2 regions of the Kribbella sp. NPDC051952 genome follow, and region 2 is predicted to be linked to the other one. Evidence: riboswitches for the same ligand, from Rfam matches in the RefSeq annotation. Region 2 holds a riboswitch; the other holds the start of a gene.
The links. A riboswitch is a leader RNA that binds a small molecule or an ion and turns the genes downstream of it on or off. The one in region 2 is predicted to bind ZMP and ZTP.

Region 1: linked by a shared signal. The riboswitch ahead of AB0L70_RS37145 (glycine hydroxymethyltransferase) and the one ahead of AB0L70_RS10235 (5-aminoimidazole-4-carboxamide ribonucleotide transformylase) in region 2 are both predicted to bind ZMP and ZTP.

Annotation. Positions count from the first base shown of each region.
Region 1 covers NZ_JBFAXQ010000034.1:4,409-14,997, reverse strand. The annotation lists gene AB0L70_RS37175 (helix-turn-helix domain-containing protein) at 371-937, shown strand; gene AB0L70_RS37170 (MFS transporter) at 934-2,142, shown strand; gene AB0L70_RS37165 (glycoside hydrolase family 9 protein) at 2,287-4,077, shown strand; gene AB0L70_RS37160 (amidase) at 4,094-5,296, shown strand; gene AB0L70_RS37155 (MarR family transcriptional regulator) at 5,265-5,735, opposite strand; gene AB0L70_RS37150 (DHA2 family efflux MFS transporter permease subunit) at 5,798-7,351, shown strand; gene AB0L70_RS37145 (glycine hydroxymethyltransferase) at 7,401-8,849, opposite strand; ZMP/ZTP riboswitch at 8,878-8,959, opposite strand; gene AB0L70_RS37140 (acyl-CoA dehydrogenase family protein) at 8,956-10,575, opposite strand.
Region 2 covers NZ_JBFAXQ010000004.1:188,779-199,367, reverse strand. The annotation lists gene ilvD (dihydroxy-acid dehydratase) at 1-517, opposite strand, end outside; gene AB0L70_RS10240 (S8 family serine peptidase) at 578-3,925, opposite strand; ZMP/ZTP riboswitch at 4,098-4,180, shown strand; gene AB0L70_RS10235 (5-aminoimidazole-4-carboxamide ribonucleotide transformylase) at 4,199-5,095, shown strand; gene AB0L70_RS10230 (AAA family ATPase) at 5,085-5,624, opposite strand; gene AB0L70_RS10225 (MoaD/ThiS family protein) at 5,673-5,936, opposite strand; gene AB0L70_RS10220 (exo-alpha-sialidase) at 5,933-7,021, opposite strand; gene AB0L70_RS10215 (2-hydroxyacid dehydrogenase) at 7,032-7,964, opposite strand; gene AB0L70_RS10210 (FAD-binding oxidoreductase) at 8,034-9,413, shown strand; gene AB0L70_RS10205 (cyclopropane-fatty-acyl-phospholipid synthase family protein) at 9,410-10,589, shown strand, end outside.

The DNA.
Region 1 (10,589 bases), on a different contig from region 2:
TGGCGGCAGGATCGAAGCGTCGTCGGTTCGATGCGTTCCGCGCGGTGCGCACCCAGCGGTGATCGGGGGTGATCAGGGGCCGTCGTCGGGCCCGGCGGGGTCGCTGTCAGAACATCGAAGGACAACAGATGGCGCTGCGCATCCGCCCGAGGTCGACATGAATCCGACCTACGAGGTGAGTGGAGCGGGCAGCGAGCATGCTCACAAGCGTCAGTCCCAGAGCCGTACATTGCAACTGTCAATCCTGCATCTTGAGACCAGATCTCACGATGTGGCTATCTCTACCAGTCGGGTGTGGATTGCCGCGAGCGTGAAATCTGATTCACAAGAGCTCTTGTGCAAGAGCTCTTGTGGAATCTAGGGTGACCGCATGAGCCCCCGGAACAGGCGCCCGGCCGACCCGTCGGTGATCGCCGCGATCCACCATCCGCTGCGCCGCCGACTGATCGACCTGATCGGCGTGGACGGGCCCGCCACCGCCTCACAACTGGCCGAGCGGACCGGCGAACTGGTCGGCAACATCAGCCACCACCTGAAGGTGCTGGCGACCGCCGGAGTGATCGAGGAGGCGCCGGAGCTGGCCAAGAACCGCCGCGAGCGCTGGTGGCGCAGCACCCGGTCGTCGTACTCCTGGTCGGTCGCCGACGCGGGTGGTGAACCGGCCGCCGAGCTGATCGCAACCGTGGCCGAGGAGAGGAATCTCACTCACCACGCGGACAAGGTCCGGCAGTGGTTCGAGCGGCGCAGCGAGTACGGCGACGAGTGGGTCCGGGCCGCGTTCGCCACCGAGAGCTGGCTGACCCTGACGCCGGAGCGGCTGACCGAGTTGTCCACCCGGATCACGGATCTGATCCAGGAGTACTACGAGAGTCCCTCGGACGAGCCGTCCGCCGTGCCGGTGTACGTGTTCTCGCACGGTGTTCCGGCCAGGCCATGAGCACCGCTGCCCCCGAGACGGGCACCCTCCCACCGCTGCGCCGGGATCGGCGAGTGCATGCCTGGATCCTGTCCGGCGCGGTGTCGGAGGCCGGTGACGTCGCCTGGTACATCGGCCTGGCCTGGAGTGCGGCGCAGGTCGCCTCACCGGCTGCCGCCGGTCTGGTGATGGGTATCGGTGCACTGCCGCGGGCGTTGTTCCTGCTGTTCGGCGGTGCGCTGGCCGACCGCCTCGATGCCCGCCGCACGATGATCGCGGCCAACCTCGGGCGGATCGCCGTACTCGTCGCTGCCGCGGTCGTCGTGGCTTCCGCCGGCGTCTCGTTGCCGCTGCTGCTGACGGTGGCGGTTCTCTTCGGCGCTGTGGATGCGCTCTACAACCCGGCGTCGGGCACGCTGCCGCGACGGATGGTGCGCTCCGACGACCTCGTTCCGCTGGCGGCGGGACGACAGCTGGCCAACCGGCTGGCCGTGTTCGTGGGTGCGCCGCTTGGCGGTCTGCTCGTGGCACACGGCGGACTGATGACTGTGATGGTCGTGGATGCGGTCTCGTTCGGGGTGATCGCGCTTGCGCTGGCGTTCGTGGTCCGGCCCCGGTTTCCGCGGCCCGCGCCCAGCGGACACTCGATCCGCCGCGACCTGTCCGAGGGTTTCAAGTACCTGCGTCGCGACCAGGTCGCCCGGACGCTGGTGATCGCGTTCTTCGGACTGAACCTCTGCGTCGGGCCGGTGCTGGCCGTGGGCCTGGTCCAGCGCACTCAGCTGGATGGGTGGGGATCGGCGTCGCTCGGTCTGTTCCAGGCCTGCTCCGGGATTTGCGCCGCGGCGGGCGCGCTGATCGCGATGCGCTGGAAGCCGCAACGGCCCGCGCGGGCCGGTCTGCTCGCGCTCATTCCCCAGGCGGCCGGCTGCGTGATGATCGGGTTCGTGCCGCGGCCGTTGGTGCTCGTTGCGATGGGGATGATCGGGTTCACCGCCGGCCTCGCGTCGGCGTACCTGTCCGGCGCGTTCCAGCAGACCATCGAGCCGGCGTACCTGGGCCGTACCTCGAGCATCGTCAGCCTCTCCGACGACGGCCTGATGCCGTTGGCGATGACGGGTTTCGGTGCGCTGATCTCGCTGGCCGATGTGGCGGTCTCCTGTGCCCTGCTCGGGACCGCGTTCGCCGGGCTGATGGTGTGGTCGGCCTCGCGCCTGCGCAGCTGAACTCTGTACTCCGGGGGATCGCGTGCGCTACCTTCCGTCCAAGCAATAGGAAAGTTTCCTAACGATTGGTGGGAGGCGGCAATCGTGAGGTCCTTGCGTCGGGTCGGATCGATGGTGGTGGCGGCGGGTCTGGTGGTGGGACCGATGAGCAGCAGCGTCCCGGTAGCAGCTGCCGCGGCCGATGGTGTGGTCCGGGTGAACCAGTTGGGGTACGGCGCTTTCGACGGCAAAGCGGCGTACGTGATGACGCGGGCGGCCGCGGCGGGGGCTCGCTATCAAGTGGTCGACGGGCACGGGCGCCGGGTGCTGACCGGGCGGGTCGGCGGTGACGCGGGGGAGTGGAATGCGACGTACCAGCACGTCTATCAGCTGGATCTGTCCGCGCTGAAGGTGCCGGGGAACTACCGGCTCGAGGTGCCTGGGGTCGCGTCCGCGTCGAGCTTCGTCGTGCGGGCCAACGGTGCCGCGCTGGCGACCGGTGCGAAGGACAAGGCGGTCACGTTCTTCACCGAGCAGCGGGACGGGAAGAACGTCGTACCCGGGTCGCTCGGGCGCAAGCCGGCGCACCTCACGGACCGGGCGGCGTACGTGTACGAGACGCCGACGTTCGTCGATCCGGACAGCGATCAGACCGTTGGTGAGCTCCGCCGGATCGGTGGTCCGGTGGATGTCGAGGGCGGCTGGTACGACGCCGGCGACTACCTGAAGTTCACCCATATCGCGGCGTACTCGGAATCGTTGCTGTGGGCATCGGCCCGGGATGCGCGGACGCCGGATCGCAAGGTGCTGGACGAAGCTCGGCACGGGTTGAACTGGCTGGACAAGATGTGGGACTCGCGCACGAAGACGCTGTACATCCAGGTCGGCGCCGGTGCGGGGAACGTCGAGGAGACGTTCGTCGGTGACCACGATGTGTGGCGGTTGCCCGAGGTCGACGATCACCTGACCGATCCGTCCGAACGCTTCCTGCGCAACCGCCCGGTCTTCCGGGCCGCGGCGCCGGGCAAGCCGATCAGTCCGAACCTGGCCGGTCGTACGGCGGCAGCGTTCGCATTGGCCGCGCAGGTCGAGACGAACAGGGCGCAGGCGCGTCGTCACCTGGAGACGGCCGCGCAGATCTACGCACAGGCGCAGACCAAGAACGTCGGTCAGCTCGTCACTTCGTTGCCCTTCGCCTTCTATCCGGAGTCGGCGTGGCGGGATGACCTCGAGCTCGGCGCGACAGAACTTGCTCTCGCGGCGCGGCGGCTGGGTGATCCGCGGGCGGGTGCTTGGCTGAAGCAGGCCGGCTATTGGGCCACGCAGTACATCGAGCACGAAGCGGGCGGCGACACACTCAACCTGTACGACGTGAGCGCACTGGCTCACGCGGATCTGATCAAGGCCGCGCGGTCGGACCGGCCGCTGGTTCGCCAGTTGGTGGGCGATCTGAAGGCGCAGCTCGAGATCGGGCTGGAGCGTGCGTCGGCGGACCCGTTCCGGGCCGGAGCGCAGTACGACAACTTCGACGCCGTACCGCATGCGTTCGGGCTCGCGGCGACCGCGCAGCTGTATCGCAAGGTGACGGGAGACCGTCGGTACGACGACTTCGGCGAACAGCAGCTGGCCTGGAATTTCGGCGCGAATGCCTGGGGAGTGTCGTTCATGGTCGGCGTCGGGACGAACGCCGAGCGGTGCCCGCATCACCAGATCGCGAACATCACCGGTAAGCAACTGGTCGGTGCGGTCGTGAACGGGCCGAACTCGGAGGAGCTGTTCGAGGAAGGTTTGGGTGATCACCTGGACGGGATGACGCCGTGTCCTGCGGATGGTGTCGATCGGTACGCCGAGTTCACCGGACACGGGTCGCGGTACGTCGACGACGTACGGTCCTGGCAGGCTTCCGAACCGGCCGACGACTTCGCCGCGATCGCGGTCTATGCGTTGACGCGCTGACATTTAGACTCACCCGGTGGCTATCGGTCCTGCGGCGGCGATCGTGGCCGACGTCTACTCGGGTGCGCGGACTGCGGTCGAGGTGGTTGAAGCGGCGCTGGACGCTGCTCGCCGCCTCGACCCGGTCCTGCACTTTCTGGAGGAGTTCGATCCTGGTGGTGCCCGCGCGGCCGCTGAGCGGGTGGATCCGGGTGGTGCGCTTGCCGGCGTTCCGTTCTTGATCAAGGGGCAGACGCCTGTTCACGCGCCGATCGTGACTCGGTTGGTGGCCGCGGGCGCCGTACCGATTGGTCGCTCGACGCGGGCCAGACCCGGGGCGGTGTCGCAGACCTTCGGCTGGACCGGGTCCGACTACACGCGCAATCCGTGGGACCTGACGCGCTCGTCCGGCGGCTCGACGGCGGGTGGTGCGGCGGCTGTCGCGGCCGGGGTCGTGCCGCTGGCGACCGGGGGAGACTCGGGCGGATCGCTCCGGATTCCCGCGGCGTTCTGCGGAGTGGTTGGTTTGAAGGGGACTTACGGACGGGTCCCGCGGCCGGGCGGTCGTCCGCTCGGCGGACTCACCACGATCGGGCTGATCGGTGCGGACCTCGATGACGTGATCCTGGCGACGAGCATCGCCAGCGGTCCGCATCGCCTGGACCCAGCCGCTCTGCCGCATTGGCCGGTGCCGGTCGAGTCCGAGCGGCCGTGGCGCGTTGCGTATCACTCGACGCTGGGGGCTTGTCCCGCCAATCCCGCGGTCGATCAGGTCGTGCGTGACCGGCTCAGCGCGGCCGACGTGACGGTGGTCGACGTACCGCTCGAGCTTCTACCGACCGAGGAGGCGTGGTTGGTGTTGTCAGGGCTGGATGCCGGTCGAGGCGCGGAGGCGGCGGCTTCGAACCGGGCTCGCGAGATCCGTGACCACAACAACACCGCGCTTGCCGACCTGTTCGCCGAGGTGGACGCGCTCGTCACCCCGACCACGCTGGATGTTGCCCACGGCTACGACCAGCACGAGCCGAACATCGTCACCGGCGATCCGTGCTGGTACTTCAACGTGACCGGTCATCCCGCGGTGAGTGTGCCGGTCGGGCTGCTGGACGGCCTGCCGGTGGGCGCGCAGATCGTCGCGCCGCACTGGGCGGACGATGCCGCGGTGGCGGTGGCTCGGCGGGTTCAGGCCGGGCTGCCTCGGCCGCCGGTCAGCGTGGGTGCTCGGCGCGCCAGCCTTTGATCATGAGGTCCATGTCTTCGTGGATGAAGGCGAAGAAGTCCGCTGCTTCGGTGAGGCGCCGGCCGACGGTGGTGTCGGGGCCGAAGAGTTCGGCGCCGGAGCGGCTGGTGGACTCCCATTCGCCGAGCATTTGGTTGCGGCGCTCCAGGATCGCGGCGAAGACGTCGTCACGGATCCGGTAGTGGTCCTTGCGCGAGCCGGGCAGTCGCTCGCGCGAGATGAAGGACACCTGCAGCAGCTGGCGGACCGCTCCGGAGACGGCCGGCTGGCTGATCTTCAGGGACTCGGCCAGCTCGGCGGCGGTCATCGTGCCGGTCGGGCTGACCAGCATCGCGCCCATCACCCGGGCCGACATGGTCGGTACGCCGCTGTTCGCGAGCACGCCCGCGAACCGTTCGACGAACTGGCTGGTCTCCTGCGGGCTGGGTTGCGGCGCCATGGTTGAAGCTTACAGTAATTTTATATATCGCAACTATCACAAACTTTTGATAACTTGAATCCATGACCACGACCTCCCATGCCGACGGGCCGACGCTGACCGGCGCCCGCCGCTTCGGCGTACTCATCGCGCTCTGCCTCGCCGTGCTCGTGCTCGGCCTGGACACGACGGTGCTCAACGTCGCGCTGCCGACGCTGGCCTCCGATCTGGATGCCTCCACCAGCCAGCTGCAGTGGATGGCGAACAGCTACAACCTGGTCCTCGCGGCGCTCCTGCTGCCGGCCGGCCTGCTCGGCGACCGGTACGGCCGGCGCAAGATCATCGCGATCGCGCTGACCCTGTTCGGCGCCGCGTCGCTCGCCTGTGCGCTGGCCGACTCGGCCGAGACCCTGATCGCGGCCCGCGCCTTCCTCGGGATCGGCGCCGCGATGATCGTCCCGGTGGCGCTCTCGCTGATCACGGTGCTGTTCCGCACCGAGGAGGACCGGAAGAAGGCGATCGGGTTCTTCGTCGTTGCCAACAGCATCGGTATGCCGCTCGGCCCGATCGTCGGCGGCCTGCTGCTCGACCACGCCGGTTGGCAGTGGATCTTCTTCATGAACGTTCCGATCGCCCTGATCGCGGCCCTTGCGGTCACGCTGCTGATCCCCGAAACCAGGAGCTCCAGGCGGCCCGCCATCGACTGGCTCGGCATCATCTTGTCCAGCGCCGGTCTGGCCGCCTTGGTGTACGGCGTGACGAAGGCCGGCGAGACCTCGTGGGGCGATGGTGAGACCGTGCTGTTCCTCGGGCTGGCCGTCGTACTGATCGCCGGCTTCCTGGTGTGGCAGCGGCGCAACACGCAGCCGTTGATCGAGCTGCGGTTGTTCGCCGAGAGGACCTTCACCGGCGGGGCGGTCCTGCTCACGGTCTCGGTGTTCGCGATCTTCGGGTTGCTGTTCACAATGCCGCAGTACTTCCAAGGCATCAACGGATCCGACGCGCTGCACACCGGTCTGAAGTTGCTGCCGTTCATCGGCGGGATGACGCTCGGCGCGAAGCTGGCCGAGCCGGTGGAGGCGAAGGCAGGGACGCGGCTGGTCGTGATGATCGGGTTCGTGGTGATGGCGGTCGGGTTCGCGCTCGGGGCCTTCACGGATCTCGACACCGGGTACGGGTACACGGCGATCTGGTTCGTGGTGGTCGGATTCGGGCTGGGCTGCTCGATGCCGCAGGCAATGAACGCGGCGCTCGGGGTGCTCGACCCGGAGCGGGCCGGGACCGGATCCGGTCTGCTGCAGGCGTTCCGCCAGGTCGGCGGCACGGTCGGCGTCGCGGTGCTGGGGACGGTGCTCAATTCGGTCTACCGCAACAACGTGGACACGACCGGGCTGCCCGGTCAGGCGGCAGACGCGGTCGAGAAGGGTGTCGGCGGCGGGCTCGCGGTCGCTGCGAAGACCGGGTCGGGTGAATTGCTGAACGACGTACGCGATGCGTTCCTGACAAGCCTCAACACCACCATGTGGGTGTCAGCGGGCATCGCGGTCGTCGGCGCCGTACTGGCCGCGCTGCTGATGCCGCGGCGCGCGAAGAAGGCGTCGCCGGAGGTTCTGATGGGAGTCCAGCAGGACGCGTGAACACGACAGCGCCCGCTCCCGGAGGGGGGAGCGGGCGCTGTCGTTCGGGTCAGCTGAGCTCGAGGCCCGGGTACAGCGGGTGCTTGTCGAGCAACTCGGCCGAGGCGGCGCGGGTCTTGTCCGCGACACCGTCGGCGAGGACGTACTTCGCCTTCGACGGAGCACCGGCGGACGTCGTGGTCGGCGTGGTGGAGGAGATCACGTCGACGATGAGCTCGGCCACCCGGTCGAACTCGTCGGCGCCGAAGCCGCGCGTGGTCAGCGCCGGCGTACCGATCCGGACGCCCGAGGTGTACCAGGCGCCGTTCGGGTCGCGCGGTACAGCGTTCCGGTTCGTCACGATGCCCGCGTCGAGCAGAGCGGACTCGGCCTGCCGGCCGGTGATCCCGTACGACGAGACGTCGAGCAGGACCAGGTGGTTCTCGGTGCCGTCCGTCACGAGCTTCACGCCGCGCTTCATCAGACCCTCGGCCAGCACGACCGCGTTGTCCGCGACCGCCTGCGCGTACTCCTGGAACGACGGCTGCCGGGCCTCGGCCAGTGCGACCGCCTTCGCGGCCATCGTCTGGCTGAGCGGGCCACCCAGGACCATCGGGCACCCGCGGTCGACGGAATCGGCGTACTCGGGCTGGCAGAGCACCATGCCGCCGCGCGGGCCGCGGAGCGACTTGTGCGTGGTGGTCGTGGTGACGTGCGCGTGCGGGACCGGGTCGAAGTCGCCGCTGAACACCTTGCCCGCGACCAGGCCGGCGAAGTGGGCCATGTCGACCATCAGCGTCGCGCCGACCTCGTCGGCGATCTCGCGCATCTTGGCGAAGTTCACCTTCCGCGGGTACGCCGAGTAGCCCGCGATCAGGATGAGTGGCTTGAACTCGCGCGCCTTCCGGGCGACCTCGTCGTAGTCGAGCAGCCCGGTCTCCGGGTCGGTGCCGTACGAGTGCTGGTTGAACATCTTGCCGGAGATGTTCGGCCGGAAGCCGTGGGTCAGGTGACCGCCGGCATCGAGCGACATGCCGAGCATCTTCTGGTCGCCGAGCGCCTTGCGGAGCTTGGTCCAGTCCTCGTCGGACAGGTCGTTGACGTGCTTGGCGCCCGCCTCGGCCAGCGCCGGGGACTCGATCCGCTGGGCCAGGATCGCCCAGAAGGCGACCAGGTTCGCGTCGATGCCGGAGTGCGGCTGGACGTAGGCGTGCGGCGCGTCGAAGAGTGCCCGCGCGTGATCCGCAGCGGTCTGCTCGACGGTGTCGACGTTCTGGCAGCCGGCGTAGAAGCGGTGGCCGATGGTGCCCTCGGCGTACTTGTCCGAGAGCCAGTTGCCCATCGTGAGCAGGGTGGCGGGGGAGGCGTAGTTCTCGCTCGCGATCAGCTTCAGCGAGGACCGCTGGTCGGCCAGTTCGGCCTTGATCGCGCCGGCGATGGTGGGCTCCACCGCGCCGATCACCTCGAGCGCGTTGCGGTACGCGGCCGACGCGGCGGCTGCGTCGAAGGTCTGAGTCATCGTTGTCTCTCCTGCGGTTGCAGTGGGTCGAAGGCACCCAGGCGCACGGTGCCGACGGATTTCGCTCCCCGGTGGTTCTCCACCTCAGCGCGCCAGTCGCGACGCCTCACCCTATCGTGCGGTCGAGGATCGTCTGGAACGGTGTGGTCCGCGGGAGGGTGCCGAAGACACCGCCCCAATCCCCGGCCAACCGGGACGCCACGAACGCGTCGGCCACCTCCGGTGTCGAGTGCCGCACGAGCAGCGATGCCTGCACGCACAAGCCCATCCGGGCCGCCAGCCGACGGGCTCCCGCTTCGGCCCCTTCGACGTCTGCAAGCGCTTGCAGTACGTCGTTCACCGCGGTGTCGAGCCGATCGTCGGCACCACGCGCCGCGCCAACCTCGAGCAGCCAGGCCTCCAACGACTCCGGTCGCCGGAGCGCCCGGAGAACGTCCAATGCGTTGACGTTCCCCGAGCCTTCCCAGATGGAGTTCAACGGCGACTCCCGGAAGAGCAGCGGCATCCCGGACTCCTCCACGAAACCGTTCCCACCCAGACACTCGAGCGCCTCGGCAGCCATGAACGGAGTCCGCTTACAGACCCAGAACTTCGCCAACGGAAGCCCGATGCGGCGGAAGGCCGCGGCCTCGGGGAGCGGGCTGTCGACGGCTGCGGCGAGGCGCATGGCGAGGGCCGTGGCCGCCTCGCTCTCCAGGGCGAGGTCCGCGAGCACGTTCTGCATGGCCGGCTTGTCGGCCAGTAATCCACCGAACGCGGAGCGGTGGCGGGTGTGCCAAAGCGCCTCGACCAACGCACGACGTTGAAGCGCCGCGGACCCCAGCACGCAGTCCAATCGCGTCGCGGCAACCATCTCGATGATCGTGCGGACGCCGGCGCCCTCGTCACCCAATCGGTAGCCGATGGTCCCGTGGAACTCGACCTCACTCGAGGCGTTGGAACGATTCCCGAGCTTGTCCTTCAACCGCTGCAGTGCGAACGCGTTCCGGTTGCCGTCAGCAAGCACCCGCGGCACGACGAAGCAACTCAGTCCGTCCGGCGCCTGCGCCAGTACGAGGAAGACGTCGACCTGCGGCGCCGAGCAGAACCATTTGTGACCGTTGAGCTGGTATTCACCGTCGCCACCGGTGGGCGTGGCCGTGGTCAGGTTCGCCCGGACATCCGACCCGCCCTGCTTCTCGGTCATCCCCATCCCGGCGAGGACCCCGGTCTTCTCCGCGGCAGGCAGGCGTCGTACGTCGTACTCCTTGGACGCGAGTTGCGGGATCCACTCCTTGGCCAACCGCTCATCCGCCCTGAGCGCGGGTACGGCGGCGTACGTCATCGAGATCGGGCACGCGTGGCCCGGCTCGACCTGCGACCAGACGTAGAAGCCGGCCGCCCGGGTCAGGTGCGGCGACGGCTGGTCGCTCGTCCACGGCGCCGCCTGCAGCCCGAACCCGACCGCCCGCTCCATCAGCCAGTGCCACGACGGGTGGAACTCGACCTCGTCGATCCGGTTCCCGTAGCGGTCGTGGGTGCGCAGGACCGGCGGATTCTGGTTCGCCGGGAGGGCCTGGGACAGCGCCTCCGCCGACCCCGCGACCGCTCCGATCCGGTGCAGACCGGGGTCGTCGGCGAGGTCGGCGTACGGGCGCAGAGCGTCACCGAGCGCCCTGTCCTGGGTGAAGAAGTTCACGCCCCGCAGTGGGGGAGCCTGATTCGTTACCGCGAAAGGGTCCGCCATGTCAGTACGGTAAG
Region 2 (10,589 bases):
CACAGGCGCCGACGGCCTCGAACGCGTCGATGATCGTGACGTCTTTGTCGCCGAGCTTGCCGGGCATGATCGAACCGGCGTACAGGAACACCGACGCCAGGTCGAGCCGCGCCGCGGCCATCAGCATGCCGGGCAGGGACTTGTCGCAGCCGGCCAGCAGGACCGAGCCGTCCAGCCGCTCGGCCTCCATCACGGTCTCGACCGAGTCGGCGATGATCTCGCGGCTGACCAGCGAGTAGTGCATGCCGACGTGACCCATCGAGATGCCGTCGGAGACGCTGATCGTGCCGAACTCGAGCGGGTACCCGCCGGCCGCGTGCACGCCTTCCTTGACCGCCTTCGCGAGGCGGTCGAGCGACAGGTTGCACGGGGTGATCTCGTTCCAGCTCGAGGCGACGCCGACCTGTGGTTTGGCCCAGTCGTCGTCGCCCATCCCGACCGCCCGGAGCATTCCCCGGCTGGCGGTGGCTTCGAGCCCATCGGTCACTGTCCGGCTACGAGGCTTCACATCGACCATGCGCGTCACTCTATTCCTCCGGGTTCGCGCCCGGAGGAACAGAGCGACACATTCACCTGCTCAGCGCACCGGCACCAGGTCGAGGACGGTCTGGTCCACCGAACCGCCGGACCGGTCGGTGACGGTGGCCCGGACGGACAGGGTCTTGCCTGGCAGCAGCATCCACGGCGCAACGACGGTCCGGTAGCCACCCGCGGACCGCACCAGCGGCGCGGCGGTCCAGGTCTTGCCGTGATCGGACGACAGCAGGAGCTTCGCCGACTTCACCGGTACAGCCGCACCGCCGGAGTAGCCGAGGTCGAGATCGAACAGCATCGGCCGCCACGCCCGCGTGCTGCCGTCGACCGCAACGGCCGGATCGTACGACGGCCGGATCAGTTGCGGCTCGACACCGCTCGCTCCCGGATCGTCGGACGAGGTCGCGCTGAACTGCCACGTGGTCCTGGCCTGCCCGGAGGTCGGGACCGCCTTGGTCGACCAACTGTGTTCCAGCCGCCACCGGGCCGCGCCGGCCGGAACCTGGAAGGCGCCGGTCGCAGTTGGCAGCGCATCGATCAAGTCACCGTTGCGGTACAGGGCCAACTGCTGTCCACCAACCAGATTCTGATCCACCACTCCGATGTGGTTGGCATCCGCGAGACCGACCTGCACGTTGAACCAGCCACCTTGCATGCTGGCGACACTGAGCTGCGGATGCAGCGCGGCGCCGAGCATCGACCGGACCTTCTCGCCGCGCTGGTAGGTGCGGTACGGATCGTCGCAGAGGCCTGCTGTGCCGGTATTGGGCACTTTGTGGCACTGCCACCAGGTAATTCCCGGACCGGCGGACAACAATTCCACCATCTGTCCGGGGGCCTTGACCGTCCGACGGGTCGACCAGCCGACCTGGGTGAAGGTACTCAGCACGCCCCGGTCGACGACCTGCGTGCCGTCGCCCCAGGTACTACCGAAGGTCGACTCGACCCTCGCCATGTCGCGCACGGCCTTCGCGTCGATCGGCTGGACCAGCGGCGAGCTGAACCGATTCGCGCTCTGGTAGACCTCGTACACGTCCGGGGTGGCCTGGTGGGCCTTCCTGGTCGGCTCCAACTGCCACCGGGTGATCGCTTCGGCGACGCCGGTCGAGGGGGCCGTCGTGGGGGTGACATAGATCCGGCCGGCACTCAGGTCGTCAGCGGTCACCGGCACGTGGTCGAACTGCCACTCGTCCTTGCCCTTGCCCCGCATATAGGCGACCGCACCCTGGGTGACGGTGGTCGGTTGCCCTTGGACCACGGGTGCCTTCACCTGGACCGCCTTGCGGGCATCCAGCGTGAACGAGGTGTCCTTGGCCACGTTGAGATTCGCTTCGATGGCGAACGTCGTCGTGTCTCCCGTGGGTACGAAGCTGTAAGCGCCGTACACGCCGGGCGTGACCCGGGTCTTGCCGCGGCCCTGGTCGTCCAGGAACAACTGGTTGTAATGGCCGTCACTGGCGTTGAACACATTCACGTAGCCACCGGAGACAGGCTTCCCGGCCCGGTCGAGCACGCGGACCGAGAGATCCTGCATCGGCGGCTCGTCGTACGCGTTCAGAGCCAGCCGCAGCCGTCGCTTGCCGGTGCTGTCGATCACGTCGAGCGCACCCTGCCAGTCGTTGTCCGCGAGCGTGACCCACGGCCCGACAAGATCGCTCAGGCCGGTCCGGTCGAAGGTCACGGTGGCGTCGGCGGTCCCGCCGGCCGGCACCGTCAGGGTGGCAGGGGTGACGACGACAGTGGACTCCGGCGCCGCCTTGTTCCAGATGGTCGTCTCCCGGTCGGCGAAGGTGAGCGTGACCGGCTCGGCGCTGGGGTTCGTCAGCGTCAGCGTGCGTCGCTGCGATGTCCCGTCGTCGTGCTTGACGCGTCCGTAGTCGATCGATCCGACGTCGGGGACGAGGCCTTCCGGCGAGGTCGCGACGTCCAGGTTGATCCGGCCGCTGCCGGTCCACCCCGCGTAGATGCCGTTGCTGTCGACGGCGCTGCTGCTCAATCGCGCCTTCAGTTGCTGCCAAGTCAGCTCCGGGTGCTGCTGGAGCAGCAGGGCGGCCGCTCCGGTCACCAGGGACGCGGACCGGGACGTGCCGAAACCCGTCTCGTACAGGTCGCCGTCGCGGGCGCCGGTGCGAGCGGCGAGGATGCTCGTGCCCGGCGCGGACAGCTCCGGCTTCTGCCGGAACGAGTTCGTCGGTCCCATGCTGGTGAAGAGGGCCCGGCCGCCGGTGTCGTTGAGCGCACCCACGGTCAGAGCGGAGGCAGCCGTTCCCGGCGTCTCGACGGTGAACGGCGAGGCGTAGATGTCCCCGTCGTCGCCGGCCGCCGCCACGAACAGCGTCCCGCTCTGCTGCGTCAGCCGGTCGACCGCGTCGGCGAGCAGGTCATCGCCCTGGTACGGAGCGCGTGCGCCGAGCCCGACGTTCACCAGGTCCGCGTGCTGGTCGACGGCCCATTCCATCGCAGCGATCAGCTCGGACACCGTGCCCTCGCCGGCCGCGTTCAGGATCTTGCCGGAGATCAGTTCGGCACCGGGTGCGATCCCCTTGCGAGCGCCGTCGGACCCCGCACCGTTGCCTGCCACCAGGGAGGCCAGCTGGGTGCCATGTCCGAGGTCGTCCTGCGGGCCTTCGCCGGTGAAGTCCGCGGCCGCCGTCACCTTGCCCTCGAGCGCCGGGTGGCCGGTGTCGATCCCGGAGTCGAGGATCGCGACCTTGACGCCGTGGCCATCGAGGCCGCGCCGCCACGCTGTCGGCGCCTGTACCTGTTGCAGATACCCGTCCAGCGGTGCGGCGGTCGTCGTGGGACCACTGGCCGGCTTGGTCGCGGGAGCGGGCTTGGTCACGGGGTCCGCGTGCAGCGCGGCGTCCAGCCAGATCTTGGTCGCACCGGCCGCGTGGTCCGTGGTCAGGGCAGTCCCGAAGGCCGCGGCACGAGCCTTCTGGATGCGGCCGGCGGTCGCGCCGATGCCGGTCAGAGTGCGTGTGGCGGTGAATCCACCGCTCGCCATCGTGCGGTCGCCGGAGTTGCGGACGATGACGGGCAGGTCCGTACGGTGCGCGTCGTCGTACCCCATCTCGACCAGCCCGGTCACGTCGAACAGCGAGGGATCGAGGACGGCGGGAACCAGGCTCGCGACGTCGTGCGGGATCACGCTGATCCGGCCGTGGTCGTTGTGTACGGCGTACCCGACCGCAGGCCGGCCGTCGCGGGCCTGCACGTCGACCTGCGGCCTGCCGTCAGGACCGGGGCGGAGCGTGACATGTTCGCCGGTCAGCAACGTCACCGTCGCTGCGCCGCGTAGCCCGGGCGCCTGCCCTTCGTCCCGGGTCGGGGGCGGGCCGGCTGCGGCCGCGGGCGCGAGGCCGGTCAACGCCAGCGCGCAACTGGCCACGAGTGCCGGTATCGGTAACGATCGTGGAAACCCCACCGGGGACACCATCCTTGCTCTTGGCACCTATCAGGTGCATGCGAATGCTCCCTGTGGTATCCGATCCAGACCGATAGGGCCACGAATCCGCGGTGACAGGAGCCCGACATGGCCGGAATCAGTCAGCACTAAGCTGGCCGTCAACCGCGACTGGCGAGGGTGGAGTACCACCGGGGAGCGGATGGTCAGAACAAGGCGTCGTCCGCCTGGGCGCCTCCGATTCTTCGGAGGTGCTGAATGCGTTATGGGATGAATCCACACCAACCCGCCTCGATGACGGTTCTGGGTGAGGCGCCGTTCGCGGTTGTTTCGGGGGCGCCGTCGTACATCAACGTGCTTGACGCGCTGACGGGGTGGCAGTTGGTGCGGGAGGCATCGAGGGCGTTCGGAGTGCCGGCGGCTGCGTCGTACAAGCATGTGTCGCCGGCTGGGGCGGCCGTTGGTGCGGACGCTTATGTGCGGGCGCGGGATGCCGATCCGAAGTCGTCGTACGGCGATTTCATTACGGTCTCGGAGCCTGTCGACGCGGAGTTGGCCGGCGTGCTGAAGAAGGTGGTGTCGGACGGGATCATCGCGCCCGGGTACGACGAGGGCGTGGTCGCGACGCTGGCTGCGAAGAAGCGGGGGACGTTCCTGGTGCTGGAGGCGGATGCGTCCGTCGAGCCGCCGGTGGAAGAGGTGCGGGAGTTCTACGGGCTGCGGCTGACGCAGCGGCGGGACGACGTGCCGCTGACACGCGAATTGCTGGATCCGGCGGTGCCGGACGCGGCGGCCCGGGATCTGGTGCTGGGGATGATCGTTGCCCGCTACACCCAGTCGAACAGCGTGGTGATGGTGAAGGACGGGATGGTCGTCGGGGTCGGGGCCGGTCAGCAGTCGCGGGTGGATTGCACGCAACTGGCGGGTGAGAAGGCTGCCACCTGGGCGCGTCGTTCGGGTGCGGTCTTGTCCGGTGTGTCGATGGTTTCGGACGGCGCGTTGCCGTTTGTCGACAACATTGAGGTGGCTGCCGGTTATGGGGTCGCGCATATCGCTGAGCCGGGCGGATCGATCCGGTCGGGCGAGGTGGCCGCGGCGTGTGCCGAGCGTGGAATCAGCTGGTCAACGACCGGGGTGCGGCTGTTCAGGCACTGAGTCGGTGGGTGCCTGAGGCAACCGCCTTGCGGACCTCGGCGGCGGTCTGACCGGCGTCGAGGTCCGTGGTGTCGAGCGCGTGCGGCTCCAGCTCGCCGAGGTTCGCGAACGCGCCGTGCAGGCCGGTGATTGCTTCGACGTTCTTGAGCTCGGTCTCGGCCCGTTGCCGGGCCCGGTCCAGCGTGGTCCCGAGGTCGGGACGGAGTACGACGTACGACATCGTCCACTCCCCCTCCGCCGCAGCCTTGAGGTACGGCGGAAGGAACCACGGCCCGATGATCCCGTCGACGACCACGTCGTACCCACCTCGAGCCCACACGTCGACCGCCGCCACGATCGCGTCGACGACCACCACGTTCTGCTGCTCGGCACCCGGCAGGTACGGCGGCACGAAGCCGGTGCGGATGGCCCGGAAGAACTCGTCGGTGGTCACGTGCACGGTCGGGCGGGTCGTGTCGGTTGCGACGAGGGTGGCAACTGTCGTCTTGCCTGATCCGGGGGCGCCGGTCAGGAGGAGTACGTCGGTCATGCCGCCAGACGCTAATCACATCGCGCGGCAAACGGCAGTCTTGTCTTTTCAGCCGCCGGCGACGCTAGGCAATATCAGGAGTTCGTCCCCGTCGGTCAGCTGCGTGCCCAGGCCGTCCAGATCGCGGATGTTGTCGTCGCCCAGGTAGATGTTCACGTGCCGGCGGATGGCGCCCTGCTCGTCCGTCAACCTCCTGCGCAGGGCCGGATCCAGCGCGGCGAAGACCTCGCCGACCGTGGCCCCGTCGACCTCCACCCGCTCGGCTCCAGCCGCGAACGGCCGCAGCACGGTCGGCAGGCGGACGGCGATCACCCGATCACCGCGGCCCGCACACTCAGTACGTCGGGCAGGTGGCTCACGACCTCGACCCACGTGTCACCGGCGTCCGCGCTCGCGTAGACGCAGCCGTCGCGAGTACCGACGTACACCCCGGCCGGATCGGCCATGTCGGTGGTGAGGGCATCGCGCAGGACCGGGATGTACGAGACGTCCGGCAGGCCTTTGGACAACGGCTCCCAGGTGGCCCCCGCGTCCCGGGACCGGTAGACGCGGCACTTGGCGTCGGTCGGGATCCGGTTCGCGTCCGCGACCAGCGGGAAGACGTACACGGTCTCCGGCTCGTGCGGATGCACCGCGATCGGGAACCCGAAGTCCGACGGCAGCCCGTCCGCGATCGACTTCCAGATCGCACCACCGTCGTCGGACCGGTAGACCCCGTGATGGTTCTGCGCGAACATCCGATCCGGTACGTCGGGATGCGCGGCGAGCTTGTGCACACACTGGCCGAACTCCGGATACGGGTCGGGGAAGAATTTCGCCTGGATCCCCTGGTTCGCCGGCTCCCACGACGTTCCGCCGTCGGCGGTCCGGTAGACGCCGCCGGTCGACATCGCGACGCTGACCCGATCGGGATCGGACGGATGCGGCAGGACCGTGTGCACGGCCTGCCCGCCGAACCCGGCGCCCCACTCCTTGCGGTGCGGGTGGTCCCACAGCCCGCGGACCAGTTCGAACGTCACTCCCCCATCGGTCGACTTCCACAGTGCCGATGGCTGGGTCCCGGCGTACACAACGCCCGGCTGCCCGACCGGACCGGGCTGAATCTGCCAGACCCGCTCGAGGGAAGCCTCGGCGTCGGCCGGGAACCCGATCGAGCCCTCCGGCGGCTCGGCCCAGGTCGCACCGAGGTCGTCGGAGTGGAAGACCGCCGGACCCCAGTGCTCACTGGTCCCGCCGGCGAAGATCCGCGGCCGCTCACCTCGGGTGTCGATGCCCACGGCGTACACGCCCTGCATCTCGAACTCCGGCCCGTCGAGGGTCCAGTTCTGCCGGGCGGCGTCGCTCCGGCCGATCCACAGACCCTTCTTGGTCCCGATCAGCAGTACGGCCTCGGACATCGGTGTCCTCCTAACGTGGCGGGCCCGCCACGACGTTGATCAGTGGTTCGCCGGATGCGTAACGCTCCAGTTGTGCACGCACAAGCCGGGCAACTCGCGGCGGGAAGGCCGTCGAGGCGCCACCCCGGTGCGGGTTGATCAGCACGTTCGGAGCAGACCACAGCGGATGTCCGGCGGGCAACGGTTCGGGATCGGTCACGTCCAGCGCGGCGCGGATGCGGCGCGTCTCCAGCTCGGCGATAAGCGCATCGGTATCCACCACGACACCGCGAGCGACATTGACGAGCAGCGCGCCGTCCTTCAGCTGCGCCAGGAACTTCGCGTCGACCATCCCCCGCGTCTCCGCGGTCGCCGGAGTCAGCAGTACGACGACATCCGCGCGCGGCAACAGCTCCGGCAGCTCGGAGATCGCATGCACGCCGTCCCGCGCCCGCCGCGCGACCCGGATCACGTCGCACTCGAACCCGTTCAGCCGACGCTCCAGCGCCTCCCCGATCGACCCGTACCCGAGGATCAGCACCGTCCGGTCCGCGAGCGAGTCGTCGACCTCGTCGTACGACGCGGGCCAGACATGCTCGGCCTGGTTGCGAATGGCCCGCGGCAGCCGCCGGTACGTCGCCAGGATCAGGCCGACCGCGAGCTCGGCGGTGGAGGCGTCGTGGACGCCGCGGGCATTGCACAAGGTGACGCCGCCGGCCAGATGCGGCAGCACGTTCTCGAAGCCGGCGGTCTGCAGTTGCACGACCTTCAGTGCGGGCATGTCCCGGACCACCTCGGCCACCTTCGCGCCGCCCATGTACCCCGGGACGTAGAACTCGACCTCGGCCAGCGACGCCGGCCGCTCACCACCGTCGTAGAAGTCCACGTCGTACCCGGCGGGCAACCCACCGAGGAAGCTGTCGGGGTCCTCCCAGGGCAGCCACGCCTTCACCAGATCAGCCATGCCGTAGAACTTACCCCCGGGTGATAGATGTCCCATGCCAGACGCCGGGCATAGTCGTACTCTGGATCGGTGCCTTCGACATCGGATCTGGCGGCGACGCTCGAGCATGATCAGGCCGTAGGACGGCTGCGCGAGTCGTATCAGCGCATCCCCACCGGGGACCCCGTCCGGCTGGCGAAGCGCAGTTCGAACCTCTTCCGGCCGAGAACCGAGGTCGACCGCCCCGGGCTGGACGTGTCGAAGCTGACCGGCGTGATCAGCGTCGATCCGGTCGCCCGGACCGCCGACGTCCAGGGCATGTGCACCTACGAGGACCTGGTCGCGGCGACGCTGCCGCACGGGCTGGTCCCGATGGTCGTCCCGCAACTGAAGACGATCACCCTCGGCGGTGCGGTCACCGGCCTCGGCATCGAGTCGTCGTCGTTCCGGGCCGGCCTGCCGCACGAGTCCGTCCTCGAGCTCGACATCCTCACCGGCGCCGGTGAGGTGGTCACCGCGCGACCCGACGGCGAGCACGCGGACCTGTTCCGGATGTTCCCGAACTCCTACGGCACCCTCGGCTACGCGACCCGGCTGCGGATCGAGCTGGACAAGATCTCGCCGTACGTCGCGCTGCGCCACGTCCGCCTCGGTCTCGACGAACTGGCTCCGGCGATCGACGAGATCGTTGCTTCCGGCACGTACGACGGGACGCCGGTGCACTTCGTCGACGGGGTCGCGTTCAGCCCGTCGGAGGCCTATCTGACGCTCGGACGGAACAGCGACGCCGCCGTCCGGACCAGCGACTACACCGGCCAGCAGATCTTCTACCGCTCGATCCAGCAACGGCAGACCGACTTCCTCACCGCGCACGACTACCTCTGGCGCTGGGACACCGACTGGTTCTGGTGCTCGGCCGCGTTCGGCGCCCAGCAGCCGGTCGTGCGGCGGCTCTGGCCGCGACGCTGGCGGCGGAGCGACGTGTTCCACAAGATCATCGGCTTCGAGAACCGGCACCATTTCGCCGCGCGCCTGAGCAAGCGCCGCGGCCAGCCGGATCGTGAACGCGTCGTCCAGGATGTGGAGATCCCGGCCGACCGGCTGGCCGGCTTCCTGCGCTGGTTCGACGCCGAGGTCGGGATGCGGCCGGTCTGGCTGTGCCCGCTGCGGCTGCGCGGTGACCAGGACTGGCCGCTGTACCCGCTCAAACCCCGCGAGACCTACGTCAACGTCGGCTTCTGGGGCACCGTCGCGATCGCCGACGGTGCGGCCGACGGCGACGTCAACCGCCGGATCGAGGCGGCCGTCGCCGAGTTCGGCGGGCACAAATCGCTGTACTCCGACGCTTACTACGACCGAGACACCTTCGACCGGCTCTACAACGTCCCGGCCCTGACCGAGGTGAAGCAACGCTATGACCCGAACGCCCGGCTGACCGGGCTCTACGAGAAGGCGGTGACGCGGCGATGACGACGCTCGCGACCCAGGTTTCGATCGCTGACGCACTCACGACCGTGACCCCGGACGGCCTGCCGTTCCGGTTCACGGCGTACGACGGCAGCGCGACGGGCCCGGAGGACTCGCCGATCCACATGCATCTCGCCTCCGAGCGCGGCCTGTCCTACGTACTCACGGCACCCGGTGACCTCGGCCTGGTCCGTGCGTACGTGATGGGTGACCTGGAGATCACCGGCATCCACGAGGGCAACCCGTACGACCTGATGCGGATGATGCTCAACCAGGTGCACTTCGAGCGCCCGACGCCGTCGGAGGCCCTCCGGATCGTCCGCGGGCTCGGCTGGAACCACCTGAAGCCACCGCCTCCCCCGCCGCAAGAGCACCTGCCGAAGTGGCGCCGTACGTTCGAGGGTCTGCGGCACTCGAAGGCGCGGGACAAGGCGGCGATCCACCACCACTACGACGTGTCGAACACGTTCTACGAGTGGATCCTCGGGCCGTCGATGACGTACACCTGCGCGGTTTACCCGACGGCGGACGCGACGCTGGAGCAGGCGCAGCACGAGAAGTACGACCTGGTCGCGCGCAAGCTCGACCTCAAGCCGGGGCAACGGCTCCTCGACGTCGGCTGCGGCTGGGGTGGCATGGTCCGGCACGCGGCTCGCGAGTACGGCGTCCACGCGCTGGGCGTCACATTGTCGGCGGCGCAGGCGGAGTGGGCGACCGAGGCGATCAAGCGGGAAGGGCTGGAGGACCGGGCGGAAGTGCGGTTCCTGGACTATCGCGACGTACCCGAGCGGGACTTCGACGCGATCAGCTCGATCGGGCTGACGGAGCACATCGGCGTACGCAACTATCCGTCGTACTTCGGGTTCCTGCTGGACCGGCTGAAGCCGGGCGGGCGGCTGCTGAACCACAGCATCACGCGGCCTGACAACCGGTTCCGCAACACCGGCGCGTTCATCGACCGGTACATCTTCCCGGACGGCGAGCTGATCGGGTCCGGGCGGATCATCGCCGAGGCCCAGGACGCCGGGTTCGAGGTCCGGCACGAGGAGAATCTGCGCGAGCACTATGCGCTGACGCTCGCGGCGTGGTCCGACAACCTGGTCGAGCACTGGGACGAAGCTGTCGCTGAGGTCGGCCACGGGACCGCCAAGGTCTGGGGGCTCTACCTGGCCGCGTGCC